2 regions of the Luteimonas sp. MJ250 genome follow, and region 1 is predicted to be linked to the other one. Evidence: riboswitches for the same ligand, from Rfam matches in the RefSeq annotation. Region 1 holds a riboswitch; the other holds the start of a gene.

What was found. A riboswitch is a leader RNA that binds a small molecule or an ion and turns the genes downstream of it on or off. The one in region 1 is predicted to bind cobalamin.
Region 2: linked by a shared signal. The riboswitch ahead of btuB (TonB-dependent vitamin B12 receptor) and the one ahead of WCE37_RS13450 (ribonucleoside-diphosphate reductase subunit alpha) in region 1 are both predicted to bind cobalamin.

The regions. Positions count from the first base shown of each region.
Region 1 is NZ_JBCLVB010000015.1:184,936-192,332, forward strand. Features, by position in the region: gene dcp (peptidyl-dipeptidase Dcp) at 1-1,610, shown strand, start outside; cobalamin riboswitch at 1,659-1,908, shown strand; partial or broken gene WCE37_RS13450 (ribonucleoside-diphosphate reductase subunit alpha) at 2,125-4,437, shown strand; gene WCE37_RS13455 (ribonucleotide-diphosphate reductase subunit beta) at 4,522-5,586, shown strand; gene WCE37_RS13460 (flavodoxin) at 5,609-6,133, shown strand; gene WCE37_RS13465 (thioredoxin family protein) at 6,127-6,468, shown strand; gene WCE37_RS13470 (acyl-CoA thioesterase) at 6,465-6,869, shown strand; gene WCE37_RS13475 (alpha/beta hydrolase-fold protein) at 7,094-7,397, opposite strand, start outside.
Region 2 is NZ_JBCLVB010000014.1:173,401-180,797, forward strand. Features, by position in the region: gene WCE37_RS11960 (multidrug efflux RND transporter permease subunit) at 1-563, opposite strand, end outside; gene WCE37_RS11965 (efflux RND transporter periplasmic adaptor subunit) at 569-1,747, opposite strand; gene bioD (dethiobiotin synthase) at 1,906-2,634, opposite strand; gene WCE37_RS11975 (GAF domain-containing protein) at 2,633-3,118, shown strand; gene WCE37_RS11980 (TfoX/Sxy family protein) at 3,136-3,486, shown strand; cobalamin riboswitch at 3,542-3,781, shown strand; gene btuB (TonB-dependent vitamin B12 receptor) at 3,903-5,777, shown strand; gene gph (phosphoglycolate phosphatase) at 5,806-6,465, opposite strand; partial or broken gene WCE37_RS11995 (HAMP domain-containing sensor histidine kinase) at 6,541-7,305, opposite strand; partial or broken gene WCE37_RS12000 (lipid-A-disaccharide synthase N-terminal domain-containing protein) at 7,308-7,397, shown strand, end outside.

The DNA of each region.
Region 1 (7,397 bases):
GCGCCGGCGCCGAGCTTGATGCCGACAGCCAGGCCGAGCTGCGCAAGCTCAACAGCGAAGAGTCCTCGCTGACCACCGCCTTCTCCAACAAGCTGCTGGCTGCGACCAAGGCCGGCGGCGTGCTGGTCGATGACGTCGCGAAGCTCGAGGGACTCGACGAAGCCACGATTTCCGCCGCCGCCGAAGCCGCCAGGGCCGACGGCAAGGACGGCCAGTGGCTGCTGGTGCTGCAGAACACCACCCAGCAGCCGGTGCTGGCCTCGCTGACCGACCGCAGCCTGCGCGAGCAGGTCATGGCCGCTTCGCTGGCGCGCGCCGAAAAGGGCGACGCCAACGACACCCGCGCCACCCTCCAGCGCCTGGCGGAACTGCGCGCACGCAAAGCCGAGCTGCTGGGCTTTCCCAGCTACGCGGCCTACGGCATCGCCAACCAGATGGCGGCTACGCCCGAAGTCGCGCTGAAACTCCTGACCGACACCGTGCCCGCAGCCACCGCGCGCGCCAGCGCCGAGCTTGCGAAGATCCAGGCCCTGGTCGACGCCCAGGGCGGCGGCTTCACCGCCGGCGCCGCCGACTGGGACTTCTACGCCGAGCAGGTGCGCAAGGCCGAGTTCGACCTGGACGCCGAACAGATCAAGCCCTACTTCGAGCTCGATCGCGTGCTCAAGGACGGCGTGTTCTTCGCGGCGGAGCAGCTGTACGGCATCACCGCGAAGGAGCGCAGCGACCTGCCGGTCTACCACCCCGACGTGCGCGTGTTCGACATCTTCGACGCCGACGGCACCCAGCTCGCCCTGTTCTACCTCGACCCCTTCCAGCGCGAGAGCAAGCAGGGCGGCGCCTGGATGGGCAACTTCGTCGAGCAGAACGGCCTGACCGGCGACATCCCGGTGATCTACAACGTCGAGAACTACACCAGGCCCGCCGAGGGCCAGCCGGCGCTGCTGAGCTTCGACGACACCACCACGCTGTTCCACGAATTCGGCCACGCCCTGCACGGCATCTTCTCGAAGACGACCTACCCGAGCCTGGCCGGCACCAACGTGCCGCGCGACTTCGTCGAGTTCCCCTCGCAGTTCAACGAACACTGGGCGCTGGATCCGAAGGTGTTCGCGAACTACGCCAGGCACTACCGGACCGGCGAGCCGATGCCGCAGGAGCTGGTGGAGAAGATGGTGCGCGCGCGCACCTTCAACCAGGGCTATGCGACCACCGAATACCTGGCGGCCGCGCTGCTCGACATGGCCTGGCACACGCTGCCGGCCGGTGACGCGAAGAAGGACGTGGACGCGTTCGAGCGCGAGGCGCTGGCGAAGTACAAGGTGGACATGGCCGCGGTGCCGCCGCGCTACCGCAGCAACTACTTCAGCCACATCTGGGGCGGCGGGTATGCGGCCGGCTACTACGCCTACTTTGGCGCCGAGGTGCTGGACCACGACGCCTTCCAGTGGTTCCGGGAGAACGGCGGGCTGACGCGCGAGAACGGACAGGTGTTCCGCGAGAAGATCCTGTCGATCGGACATTCGCGGGATCTGGCCGAGGCCTACCGCGAATTCCGCGGCAAGGAGCCGAGCGTGGAGCCGCTGCTGGAGCATCGCGGGCTGAAGTAGGACTTTCGACTTGCCCAACATATTGCGTTGACGCCGGGCGCAGACCCCGATATGTTGTGCCCCGTCGGTTCCCGCGCCACAGGGCTCGGGATGAAAAGGGAAGCCGGTGCGGCGTGGTCGGGTCATCCGGCCACCGCCCATCCCGGCGCTGCCCCGCAGCGGTAGGTGGAAACGAGGTTGCACACGCACTGGGACGGTGGTCCCGGGAAGCGGCGACCAAGGCGAGGAGTCCACGGCATGACGCCGAAGACCCCCGGATCCACGAGCCCGAAGACCTGCCGACAGCCGCGCGCAAAGCACATCGCGCGGTGCCGGCTGCGGAATCTCCGGGGGGAGATGGCTGGTGAAGCACGCATGCGATCGCGATCCGTCCAAGCGGAGCGCGTCGCGGGCGCTGCGACGCCGCGTTCCCACCCTGTGGCTCCCAGGCCCGCCGACTGTCGAGGGACAGCGGCCGTGCGCATGCACCGGGAGCACAACCATGAGCGACACCGACGCCAGCACCGCGACCGCCGTCGCCACCTGGATCACCAAGGACGCCGGCAACCGCCGCCTCCCCTACCGGCGCGAGCGCCTGGAGCGCGCCATCGACCGCATCCACGGCGAGTTCCCCGGGCTCGGCATCGACGACTACAAGCGCGGCGTCTTCGACTTCGTCGAGCGCAAGGACGCGGTCAACGCCGACGACCTGGTCGACCATCTGATCCGCGAGGCCGAAGCGCGCGTGGACGTGGCCGCGCCGGAGTGGGAACTGTTCGCCGCGCGCCTCTACCTGCACCGCCTGTACAAGCGCGCCAGCCGCAACCGTTTCTACGACGTGGCGCAGGCGTATGGCCCCTACCTCGGGCTGCAGGAAAGCCTCGCCGACCGCAACGTCTATTCCAACGACATCCTGCGCGCCTACTCGCGCGAGGAGCTGCAGGAGGCGGGCAGGATGATCGAGCCGGCGCGCGACCTGTTGTTCACCTACAACGGCCTGTACCTGCTGGCCACGCGCTACCTCGCCACCGACGCCTCGCGCGCGGTGTACGAACTGCCGCAGGAGCGCTGGCTCACCATCGCGCTGTACCTGATGCAGGGCGAGGGCGGCAGCGGACCCGGCGACCGCGAACGGCGCATGCGCCTGGTCGGCGAGGCCTACTGGGCGCTGTCGAACCTGTACATGACCGTGGCCACGCCGACCCTGCAGAACGCGGGCAAGGTCGGCGGGCAGCTGTCGTCGTGCTTCATCGACACCGTCGGCGACTCGTTGCAGGGCATCTACGACTCCAATACGGACATCGCCCGCGTGTCCAAGGGCGGCGGCGGCGTGGGCGCCTACATGGGCTACATCCGCGCCTCGGGCTCGGCGATCCGCGGCGTGCCCAACTCGTCCGGCGGCGTGGTGCCGTGGATCAAGCAGCTCAACAACACCGCGGTCTCGGTCGACCAGCTCGGCCAGCGCAAGGGCGCGGTGGCGGTTTATCTGGATGTCTGGCACCGCGATATCGAGGCCTTCCTCGACCTGCGCCTCAACAACGGCGACCAGCGCCTGCGTGCGCACGACGTGTTCACGTCCGTCTGCATCCCCGACATCTTCATGGAGGCCGTGGAGCGCCGCGGCGACTGGTACCTGTTCGATCCGCACGAGGTGCACCGGATCAAGGGCTGGTATCTGCAGGACTTCTTCGATGAGACCCGTGGCGAGGGCTCGTTCCGCCGCAGGTACGACGAGGTGGTGGCCGACGAACGCGTCAGCCGCCGCACGGTCAAGGCCATCGACATCTTCAAGCGCCTGATGCTGAGCCAGCTTGAGACCGGCAACCCCTTCATGTTCTACCGCGACGAGGTCAACCGCAGGAACCCGAACAAGCACGCCGGCATGGTGTACTCGTCGAACCTGTGCACCGAGATCCTGCAGAACATGAGCCCGACGACGCTCATGCAGGAGATCATCAGCGGCAACCAGGTCGTGACCACCAAGCAGGCCGGCGACTTCGTGGTCTGCAACCTGTCCTCGATCAACCTCGGCCGCGCGATCCTGCCGCAGGACGGCCAGGGCGACCTGATCACCGACGTGCTGGAGCGCCTGGTGCCGATCCAGGTGCGCATGCTCGACAACGTCATCGACCTCAACCAGCTGCCCGTGCCGCAGGCCACGATCACCAACCGGAAGTACCGCGCGATCGGCCTCGGCACCTTCGGCTGGCACCACCTGCTGGCGCAAAAGGGCATCCAGTGGGACTCGCCGGAAGCCGAGGACTACAGCGACGTCCTCTACGAGCGCATCAACCGGCTCACCGTGCAGGCGAGCATGGCGCTGGCGAAAGAAAAGGGCAGCTATCCGATGTTCGCCGGTAGCGACTGGCACACTGGCGCCTACTTCCGCGACCGCGGCTACGACAGCCCGCAGTGGCTTGAGCTGGCGGCGCAGGTGTCGGTGCACGGACTCCGCAACGGCTGGCTGCTGGCGGTGGCACCCAACATGTCGACCGCGCAGATCGCCGGCAGCACGGCTTCGATCGACCCGGTCTACTCCGCGTTCTACTACGAGGAGAAGAAGGACTACCGCCGCCCGGTGGCCGCACCAGGCCTGTCGCTGGACACCTGGCCCTATTACGAAAAGGGCGCGTACAGGGTCGACCAGTTCGCCAGCGTGCGCCAGAACGCGCGCCGCCAGCGCCACGTGGACCAGTCGATCAGCTTCAACTTCTATGTGCCGAGCACCATCCGCGCCGGCACATTGCTGGAACTGCACATGACGGCGTGGCGGGAAGGCCTGAAGACCACGTATTACGTCCGCTCGAACGACATCGACATCACCGAATGCGAGTGGTGCAGTAGCTGATCGCGCATTGGCGCTTTCAGCTTGCACGGTTCGCGGGGCGAACCGTGGGCCCTGCACTTGCCTGCGACCAGACAAGGAAACACCATGAATGCTGTTGCCGCACCGCGTACCGCCACGCCGCTCGAGCGCATCCGGATCCTCGAGCCGCGGCATCCGAACCGGTCGACCGGGATCATCAACGGGCGCACGTCCGGGATACTGAACTGGAACGACATTCCGTATCCGTCGTTCTATCGCGCGTACAAGGAGCTTTCGACCAACTTCTGGATCCCGGACGAGGTCGACATGAAGGCCGATGCCCGCCAGTACGGCGACCTCTCGGCACGCGAGAAGAACGCGTACGACTCGATTATCGGCCTGCTGGCCACGCTGGACTCGCCACAGACGCGCTTCATCTACAACGTGGCCGAATACATCACCGACCCGGCCGCGCACGCCAACGCCGCGATCATCGGCCAGCAGGAAGTGATCCACAACGAGAGCTACAGCTACGTGCTGGCCTCGATCACCGACCTGGCCAACCAGAACCGGATCTTCGAGATCGCGCGCACGCACCCGACGATCATCGCGCGCAATGCGCCGATCATGGCGTCCTACGACGACTTCATGCGCGACAAGACCGCCGAGACCCTGCTGCGTTCGCTGATCCAGTCCTCGATCCTTGAAGGCATCAATTTTTATTCCGGCTTCGCCTATTTCTACAACCTGGTGCGCCAGAACCGCATGGCCGGCACCGGCAAGATCATCAGCTTCATCAACCGCGACGAGCTGGCCCACACCAAGTTCATCAGCGAGGTGATCCGCGCCATCGTCGGCGAGAACCCGGAGCTGCGTACGGACGAACTGACCGCATACGTGCACCGGGCCTTCGAGCACGCCGTGGAGCTGGAGGTTCAATGGACCGGCGAAGTGCTGGACGGCATCGACGGCATCAACGTCGACGAAATGATCCAGTACGTGAAGTACCGCGCCAACAAGATGGCCGGGATGCTGGGGATCGAAAGCCTCTATCCGGAATCCACCGGCAACGTCATGCCCTGGATCCGCGCCTACGCCGACAACTTCACCGAGACCAAGACCGACTTCTTCGAGATGCGCAACGCGTCATACAAGAAGACCAATCTCGACAACGGTTTCGACGACCTCTGATTCGCCTTGTTGGAGCTGCTCCATGCGCATATTGATCGCCTACGACTCGCTGAGCGGCAATACCCGCGATCTCGCGCGCATGGTGCGCGCGCGCTGCGAGGCGCGCGGCCACGCCGTGACCTGGATCGAGACAGGCATCCAGGCCATGGTCGATGCCGGTCCCGACCCGCGGCACGACCTCTACCTGCTGGGCACCTGGACCGACAACGCCGGGCGAACGCCTGCGGCGATGAAGCGCTTCATCGCCGAGCTTGTCGAAGCCGTCGGCAGGCCGGAGCAGCTCGCCGTCTTCGGGACCGGCGAAACCCAGTGGGGCGCGGAGTACTACTGCGGCGCGCTGCGGCGCATGGCCCGCTTCTTCGACAGCCGCCATCCGCCGCTGGAGATCGAGCAGATGCCGCATGGCGCGCGTGACGTGCTGGATGTCCAGCGCTGGACCGACCGGATCCTCGCGGCCGTCGCGGGCGCGCGTGTGCCGGCAACCGCAGGCGCCACCACCGGCGCCGGCTTCCTCCACACCCGACGCCAAGGACATGTTCCATGCTGATCATCGACGCCTCGTCGCCTGGAGGCATCGACGCCGCCATCGCCGCCCATCCGCGCCTGCTGGTCGACTATTACAAGGACGACTGCCCGGCCTGCCGCATGCTGGACATGTCGCTGCAGAAGTTCGCCGCCGCCCCCGTCGCCGGCGATCTGGTGCTGCTGAAGGTGAAGCTGGAAACCGTCGGCGAAGCTTGCTTCCGAGGCCTCGGCCTGCGACAGACGCCGACGCTGGCGCTGCATGTCGACGGCGCCGAAGCCGCGCGCCTGCCCGGCTACCAGACGCCGGCGCAAATCGCCAGGATGGTCGAAACGCATCTTGCCGGCACCAGCGCATGACAGCCGCACCGACCGAAGCGCGGATGCTGGACATCGTCTTTCCGGACCACACCAACCACCTCGGCACCCTGTTTGGCGGCCAGGCGCTGGCGTGGATGGACAAGGCGGCCTTCATCGCCGCCTCGCGCTACGCCCGCAGCACCGTGGTCACCGCGCGCTCCGAGCAGGTTGATTTCAGCCGGCCCATCCGCCAGGGCCAGCTGGTGGAGACCATCGCGCGCGTGGTGGGCGTCGGCCGGACGTCCATGCAGGTCGAAGTGGAACTGGTGAGCGAGGACCTGCTGAGCGGCGAGCGGCAGACCTGCACGCGGGGGCGCTTCGTGATGATCGCGCTTGATCCGGAGGGGCGGCCGCAGGCGGTGCCCGACGTCCCCACCGTCCAGCCGGCTCGGATCCCATAGTCCGGCAGGCCCCCATCGCGGAAGTAGCGGCCCATCAACCGGCCAGGCGCCGGGTGCGCCACGTGGTGGTTGCCGTTGCGGTGCGGATAGGCATCGGCGGCGAACGAGGCGACGAGGAGGTCGAAGTCGCGCGGTTGCGCATGCTCGAAGCCGACGCCTGCCCGCGTGCCGTCCTCATCGATCGTGGCGATTCTATCGCCGGACAGCAGCTCCAGCGACGCGCATCAGCCGCGGTCCTGTCCGGTGCCCAGCAGGAACCTCAGCCCGCGGATGAAGCCACGCGGCGCGACGGTCAGGTGGTCTTCGTCCTCCAGGACGTCGAGCCGCAATCGCAGCGAGGGATAACCCCGCGCCGCCAACGTCGCTTCCATCCTGCGCGCATCGCCCACCATGTCGTAGCGCTTCCCGGAGGCGGGGGATTCGTACTCGCCGATGTACATGTAGACCGAGGCGGGCAGGTCGGCGTGGACGGCGGCATAGCGGCGTTCGAAGTCGTCGATGGCGTTGCCGTCGTACCAGAACGACGGA
Region 2 (7,397 bases), on a different contig from region 1:
AGCCAGATGTTCATGGCGTACTCGGAGCCGAACTGCTGGGTGCTGCCGACGCCGGGCACGCGCGCGATCTGCTCCAGCACGCTGGCGCCGATCAGGTTGTTGAGCGCGTTGCGGTCGAACGACGGCGTCGACGAGCGCAGCCCCACCACCATCAGGAACCCGGCGTTCGCCTTGGCCACCACCACGCCCTGCTGGGTGACCTCGGTCGGCAGGCGCGGCGTCGCCAGGGCGACCTTGTTCTGCACCTGCACCTGGGCGATGTCCGCGTCGGTGCCGGTCTGGAAGGTCAGGGTGATGCTGGCGCGGCCGGACGAGCTTGAGCTCGAACTGAAGTACAGCAGGTTGTCGATGCCGGTGAGCTGCTGTTCGATCACTTGGGTGACCGCGCGCTCGGTGGTGGCGGCGTCGGCGCCGGGGTAGCTCGCGCCCACGGTGACCTGCGGCGGCGCGACGTTGGGATAGGACTCCACGCCCATGTTGAGCAGCGCGATCACGCCCGAAAGCGCGATCAGGATGGAGATGACCCAGGCGAAGACCGGATGGTCGATGAAGAAACGAGGCATCGGGGTCAGCCCTGCGCGGCGGCGTCGGCGGCGGTGTCATCGCCAGCGGGCGTGGCCGGCGCGGCGCCGCGAGCGCCAGGCGCCGCGGACGGCTGCCACGGCGTGGCGGTGGCAGGCTGGCCCGCCTGCGCGCGCTGCAATCCCGAGACCACCACGCGGTCGCCCGCGGCCAGGCCTTTGCTGACGATCCAGCTGCCGGCCTCGGCGCGCGCGGTGGTGATGTCCTTGCGGACCACGATGCCGTCGGCGCCCACGACCATCACATAGGGGCCGGTGGCATCCCGCTGCACCGCGGCCTGGGGCACGGTGAACACGCCGTGCTGCACGCCCAGCGTCGCCACCAGGGTCACGTAGGTGCCCGGCAGCAGGCGGCGGTCGGGATTGGGCAGGGTGGCCCGCAGCGACACCGCGCCTGTCTCGGGATCGACGACGTCGCCCGAGAAATCGAGCTCGCCGGCGTGCTCGTAGACGCTGCCGCCCGGCAACAGCACCTGCACGGCCACCGGATCTTCGCGATCGAGCTGCATGCCGCGCACTTCATCGAGTTCGCCGGCGCCCATGCTGAAATTCACGTACAGCGGGTCGATCTGGTCGACCGTGGTCAGCAGCGTCGCCGTGCCCTGCCCGACCAGCGCGCCTTCGGTGACCTGCTGCTTGCCTGCTCGGCCGGAGATCGGCGCGCGCACGGTGGCGTAGCCGAGGTTGATGTTCGCGCTCTCGACCGCCGACTGCGCGGCCTGCACGGCGGCGTTGGCGCTGCGCTCCGCGGCCAGCGCGTTGTCGAGGTCGGACTGCGAGATGAAGCGCTCCGGCGCGAGGCTGCGCGCGCGCGTGGCGAAGGCGCGGGCGTTAGCCTGGTTGGCGCGCGCCTGGGCGAGCGCGGCCTGCGCTTCACCGGCGGCAGCGCGCAGCGGCGCGGGGTCGATCTCGAACAGCACCTGGCCTTTCTCGACGTCGCTGCCTTCCTGGTAGACGCGGCGCTGGATCACGCCGGGGACACGGGCGCGCACGTCGGCGCTGCGGTAGGCGGCCAGGCGGCCGACCAGGTCGCGGCGCAGGGGCTCGTCCGAGGGCTGCACGGAGACGACGCCCAGTTCGGGCGGCGGCGGCTGCTGGGCCTCCTGTTCGCCGCCGCATGCGGCCAGCGTCGCGCTCAGGATGAATGCAATCAGGATGCGCCGCATGGGTGCCTCTCGGAAAGGGTGACGAAAACAGGTCGGGGAGTATGACGCCGCCGGGGACGCAGGCGCCGTGCCTGAAGTCAGGGATCGGCGATGCGCACATGGTGCCGCCGGCGTGGCGGATCGATGTGAACGCCGCGTGGTCGGCCCGCTGACGCGGGTCAGGCGCCGGTCACTGCGGCCGGCCCGCCACCGGCGACGGCGCGCGCCGCCGCCGCCAGGCTGGCCGCAAGGGCGCCGGCATCCACGACGGGGCCGGCGTGCGCGACCACGCCCATGCAGGGAGCCGGCAGCGCGGCCTCCAGCAGCGCCAGGTAGTCCTCGCGCCGGCCGAAAGCAGGGTCGACCGCGCAGCCCACCCAGCCCAGCAGGCGGCAGCCGTCGGCGGCGATGGCGCGGGCGCTGAGCCGGGCGTGGCTGAGGCAGCCCAGGCGCAGGCCCACCACCAGCAGCACGGGCAGGCCCAGCACGCGCGCCAGGTCGGCATGTTCGATGCCGTCGGCCAACGGCGACAGCCAGCCGCCGGCGCCTTCCACCACCACCGCGTCGGCACCCGCCGCGAGCCGTGCGTAAGCCGCCAGCACGGGCGGCATGGAGACCGCGATGCCGGCCGCACGGGCCGCAAGCTGGGGCGCGGTGGCTTCGGGCAGACGCCAGGGATTGACGTCGGCGTAAGCGGGCACGGGGTCGCTGGCGGCCTGCAGGGCCAGTGCATCGTCATTGCACAGGCCTTGGGCCGTCGCCTCGCAGCCTGCGGCCACCGGCTTCATGCCCACCGCGCGCAGCCCGCGTGCGCGCAGTGCATGCAGCAGGGCCACGCTGGCTACGCTCTTGCCGACGCCGGTATCGGTGCCGGTCACCAGCACGCCGCGCGCTACACTTGGACTCATGTTCACATCGCAGAGTCTAAGCGGCGACAAGCCGCAGCAGTACGCCCAGCTCGCCGCCCAGGCGCGCGCCCTCCTCCATGGCGAGCGCGACCGCATCGCCAACGCCGCCAACCTCTCGGCGCTGGTCTACCACGCACTGCCGGAGCTCAACTGGGTTGGCTTCTACTTTTACGACGGCACCGAGCTGGTGGTCGGCCCGTTCCAGGGCCAGCCCGCCTGCGTGCGCATCCCGCTTGATCGTGGCGTCTGCGGCGCAGCCGCACGCAGCGGCGAGACCCAGCGCGTGGACGACGTCAACGCCGTCGCCGACCACATCGCCTGCGACGCCGCGTCGCGTTCGGAAGTGGTGGTTCCCCTGCACCGCGACGGCGCGCTGGTGGGGGTGTTCGACCTCGACAGTCCGGTTCCGGCCCGGTTCGACGTTGAAGACCAGAGGGGACTCGAGGAGATCGCACGCGTGTACGTGGAATCACTGGGCTCGTGAGCGCCCAACCGCTCAAGATGCGCAACATCGGGCCGAAGTCGGCCGCATGGCTGCGCCAGGTGGGTCTGAGGACGCCGGAAGACCTCATAGAAGCGGGTCCGCTGGAGGCATTCATGCGCATCAAGCGCGCCGGCTTCAAGCCCAGCCTCAACCTGCTGTATTCGCTGGAAGGCGCGCTGCGCGACTGCCACTGGCAGGACGTGCCCGACGAACGCCGGGTCGAACTGGTCGCCGCCGCCGAGGCCGCGATCGCCGAACTGCCGCCGCCGCGCAACCGCCCGCCTGCCGGGCCGGTGACCACCACGGTCATGCAGGACGACGATGCGACGCCGGCGCCGCGGCTGTTCGACGAGGCCGTTGACGACTGATCCATTCGCGGCGGTCACGCGTCACCGCGACTGTCGCGCACCATCCCGCTGCCGTACACTGCGCGCACTTTCTGGTGACCCGAGGGGATTCCCCCAAGGGTTGAAACGGGAAGCCGGTGACCTTCCGTCCGCGCCACGCGGGCGAAGCATTCCGGCGCTGCCCCCGCAACGGTAAGCGAGGAAACACCCCGGCAAACCGCCACTGTGCATCCGCACGGGAAGGCGCCGGGGCTGGTCGGCACTGCACGCCGCCCGCCCGCGAGCCCGGAGACCGGCCCGGAAGCCACTGGTTGCGATGCGGAGGGCATTGCGGCGGCAGTTGCGCCGTGCCCCGCATGTCGCCCTCCGTCGGATCCTCCACGCGCGACTTCTTCCACACCGGTCGCGCGGGCGTGCGCGACGCATGGAGTTTCCGAATGAAGCCGCACTACACCTTTCTCCCGCTGGCGATCGCGCTGGCCCTGTCACCCGCTGCCCGTGCCGCCGGCCGGGCCCAGGCCACCGAGCTCGACACGATCGTGGTCACCGCCACGCGCACCGAGCTCAATGCCATCGACAGCAACGTCCCGGTGCAGGTGATCGACCGCGAGGTGATCGAACGCAGCCAGGCCACCTCGCTGCTGGACCTGCTGCGCGGTCGCGCCGGCATGGACTTCGCCAACCAGGGCGGCGCCGGCAAGCTCAGCTCGATGTTCCTGCGCGGCACCGAATCCGACCACGTGCTGGTGCTGGTGGACGGCGTGCGCATCGGCTCGGCCACCGCCGGCATGAGCTCGTTCCAGGACCTGCCGCTGGAGCAGATCGAACGCATCGAAGTGGTGCGCGGGCCGCGCTCGAGCCTGTACGGCGCCGAGGCGATCGGCGGCGTGGTGCAGATCTTCACCCGGCGGCCTGCTGAAGGCCCGATGCAGGGCAATTTCAGCATGGGCGCGGGCAACAACGGCTTTCGCGCGGCCAGCGCGGGCATCGGCCGGCGCACCGGGCGCGCCTGGTTCCAGGCGCAGGGCGCGTGGCAGCGCACCGACGGCATCGACGCCTGCCGCGGCACCGCTGCCGGCTGGGGCGCGGGCTGCTTCGTCGACGAGCCCGACCGCGACGGCTACCGGAACGCGTCGGTGAGCCTGCGCGGCGGCGTTGAGGTGTCCGATACCCTGGATCTGGAAGGCCATGCGCTGCTTGCCGATGCCTTCAACGAATACGACGGCAGCATCTTCGGCGGCAACGAGGCCGACAACCGGCAGCAGGTTCTGGGCACGCGACTGAAGTGGCGGCCGCGCGCCAACGTCGACCTGGACCTGCGCGTGGGCCGCTCGGACGACCGCGCCCTGACCCGCTTCCACGATCCCGTCGACGACAGTCGCGACTTTGCCAGCCGCATCAACACCCGTCGCTTCACCGCCTCGGCGCAGGGCGACGTGGCGATCGGCGACGACCAGGTGCTGAGCGTCGGCATCGACTGGATGCGCGACGCGGTGGAGGCCAGCACGGCCTACATCGAGGACCGCCGCGACAATACCGCCGGCTTCGTCGCCTGGCAGGGCCGATTCGATGCGCATGCCTTCGAAGCCAGCCTGCGCCACGACGACAACGAACAGTTCGGCGGCCATGCCACCGCGAGCGTCGGCTACGGCTTCAGTTTCGCCGACGGCTGGCGCCTGACCGCCAGCGCCGGCACCGGCTACAAGACTCCGACCTTCAACGATCTGTATTACCCCGTGTATGGCAATGCCGACCTGCGGCCGGAGGAGTCGCGCACGGTCAACATGGGCCTGGCGCGCCAGGGGCAGAACCGGGGCTGGACGTTCAACGTGTTCGAAACCCGGATCGACGAGCTGATCGGATACGACACCGACTTCGCCCTGCTCAACGTGGACGAGTCGCGCATCCGCGGCGCCGAACTGACCGCGCACGCGACGCTGGCCGGCTGGGACCTCGGCGCGGAGCTCGGCCACATCGATCCCCGCAACCTGTCGCCTGGACCGAACCACGACAGGCTGCTGCCGCGGCGCGCGCGCAACAACGGGCGTATCGACGTCGATCGCGCGCTCGGCGATTTCCGCATCGGCGCATCGGTGCTGGGAAGCGGCGCGCGTTATGACGATGCGGCGAACACCGTGCGCCTGGGCGGTTTCGCCACGGTGGACCTGCGCGTGGAGTACGCGATCAATCCCGAGTGGACGCTGCAGGCGCGGGCCAGCAACCTGTTTGACCGCGACTACGAGACGATCGCGTGGTTCAACCAGCCGGGACGGGAGTACGGGCTGACGCTGCGCTATCGCCCCGCGAAGTAGGCCGCCGCCTTTGTGGGAGCGGCGGACGTCAAGGACGGGCAAGGGTGGTCAAACCCTCAAGTCCATCGAGGACAGCCACCGCCCCCGCGCGCTCCAGGTCGAAATCACGCGGATACCCGTGCCGCAGCAGCACCAGGTCCATGCCGGCCGCCTTCGCGGCGCCGGCATCGGCTTCGGAATCACCCACCATCAGCGTGTCCGCCGCGGACACGCCGTGCAGCGCCGCCAGGTGCAGCAACGGCATTGCATCCGGCTTGCGCTCGGCCAGCGTGTCGCCGCCGACGACGTGGGTGAACCAGCGGTCGATGCCCATCGCATCGCTCAGCACGCGCGCCATGCGCTCGGGTTTGTTGGTGGCCATGGACATCGCCACGCCAGCATCCGCCAGCGCGGCCAGCGTCTCCGTGGTGCCCGGATACAGGCGCGCGTGCAGCAGCAGGCACGCTTCGTAATGGACCATCAGCCGCGGCATCACCGCGTCGACATCGGCATCGCTGCCGGCGTGGCGCAGGGCGCTGTCGAGCAGCACGTGCGTGCCCAGGCCGATCCACGCGCGTACGGTGTCTTCGTCCTCGCGCGCGTGGCCGAGTTCTTCCAGGGTGCGATTGACCGCCTCGGCGATGTCGGCGGCGCTGTCGACCAGGGTGCCGTCGAGGTCGAACAGCACCAGCGACCAGGGGAATGACACAGGGCGTCTCCTCGGCTTCATCGGACGGCAATTGTCGCCGGCGCACCGCGGGCGGGCCAGCGCAAGGCGGGCCGCTCAGGCAAGGACACGGGCCTTCGACAGGTCCAGGCGCGTCGTCGTGCCCTGCCACGGCCGCGACGTGATCTCAAGCGTCCAGCCCAGGTGCTCGCACAGCCGCGAGATCAGCTCCAGGCCGATACCGCCGCGCGCCATGCGCGCATAGATCGCGCTGATCTCCTCGGGCGTCATGCCGTGTCCGGGATCATCGATGACCACCGCGGCGGCATCGATGCGGATGTCGATCCCGCCGCTGTCGCTGTTCTCGATCGCATTGCGCAGCAGGTTGCCGATGGCCGCCTGCACCACCGGCATCGGCGCCAGGATCTTGCAGCGCGGCGGCGGCTGCAGCGCCAGCACCAGACCCTTCTCGCGCGCCATCGGCAGGTGGTCATCGATGATCTCGGGCAGCAGCTGCGCGAGGTCGATGCGATCGCTGGCCTGCGCCAGGCGTCCCGGCTCCTTGGCCAGGACCAGCAGCAGCGCGATCAGGCGCTCGACCTCGCGGCCGGTGCGGCTGATGCGCGCGATCTGCTGCCGCGCGGCGTCCGGCACGCCGGTCTGCGCGGCGGCAAGCTCCGCCGCGCCCGAGATCACCGCGATCGGCGTCCGCAGCTCGTGGCTCATGCTGTCGATGAACACCCGTTCGCGCTGCACGTACAGCTCGTTGCGGGCGATGTAGTCGTTGAGCGCCTCCGCGATCACCACCAGCTCCGAGCTGGCATCCGCCGGCAGCTCGATGCGCTGGCCGGTGCGGTCGGGGCGCAGGTGCCCGATGCGCTGTGTTCGGCGCGCTGCTGTTCGGCGCGCGATGGCTGCTGCAGTTCGGCGCATCGCGGCGCGCCGGGCGCGCGGTGGTGCCGCGCAGCTTCTGG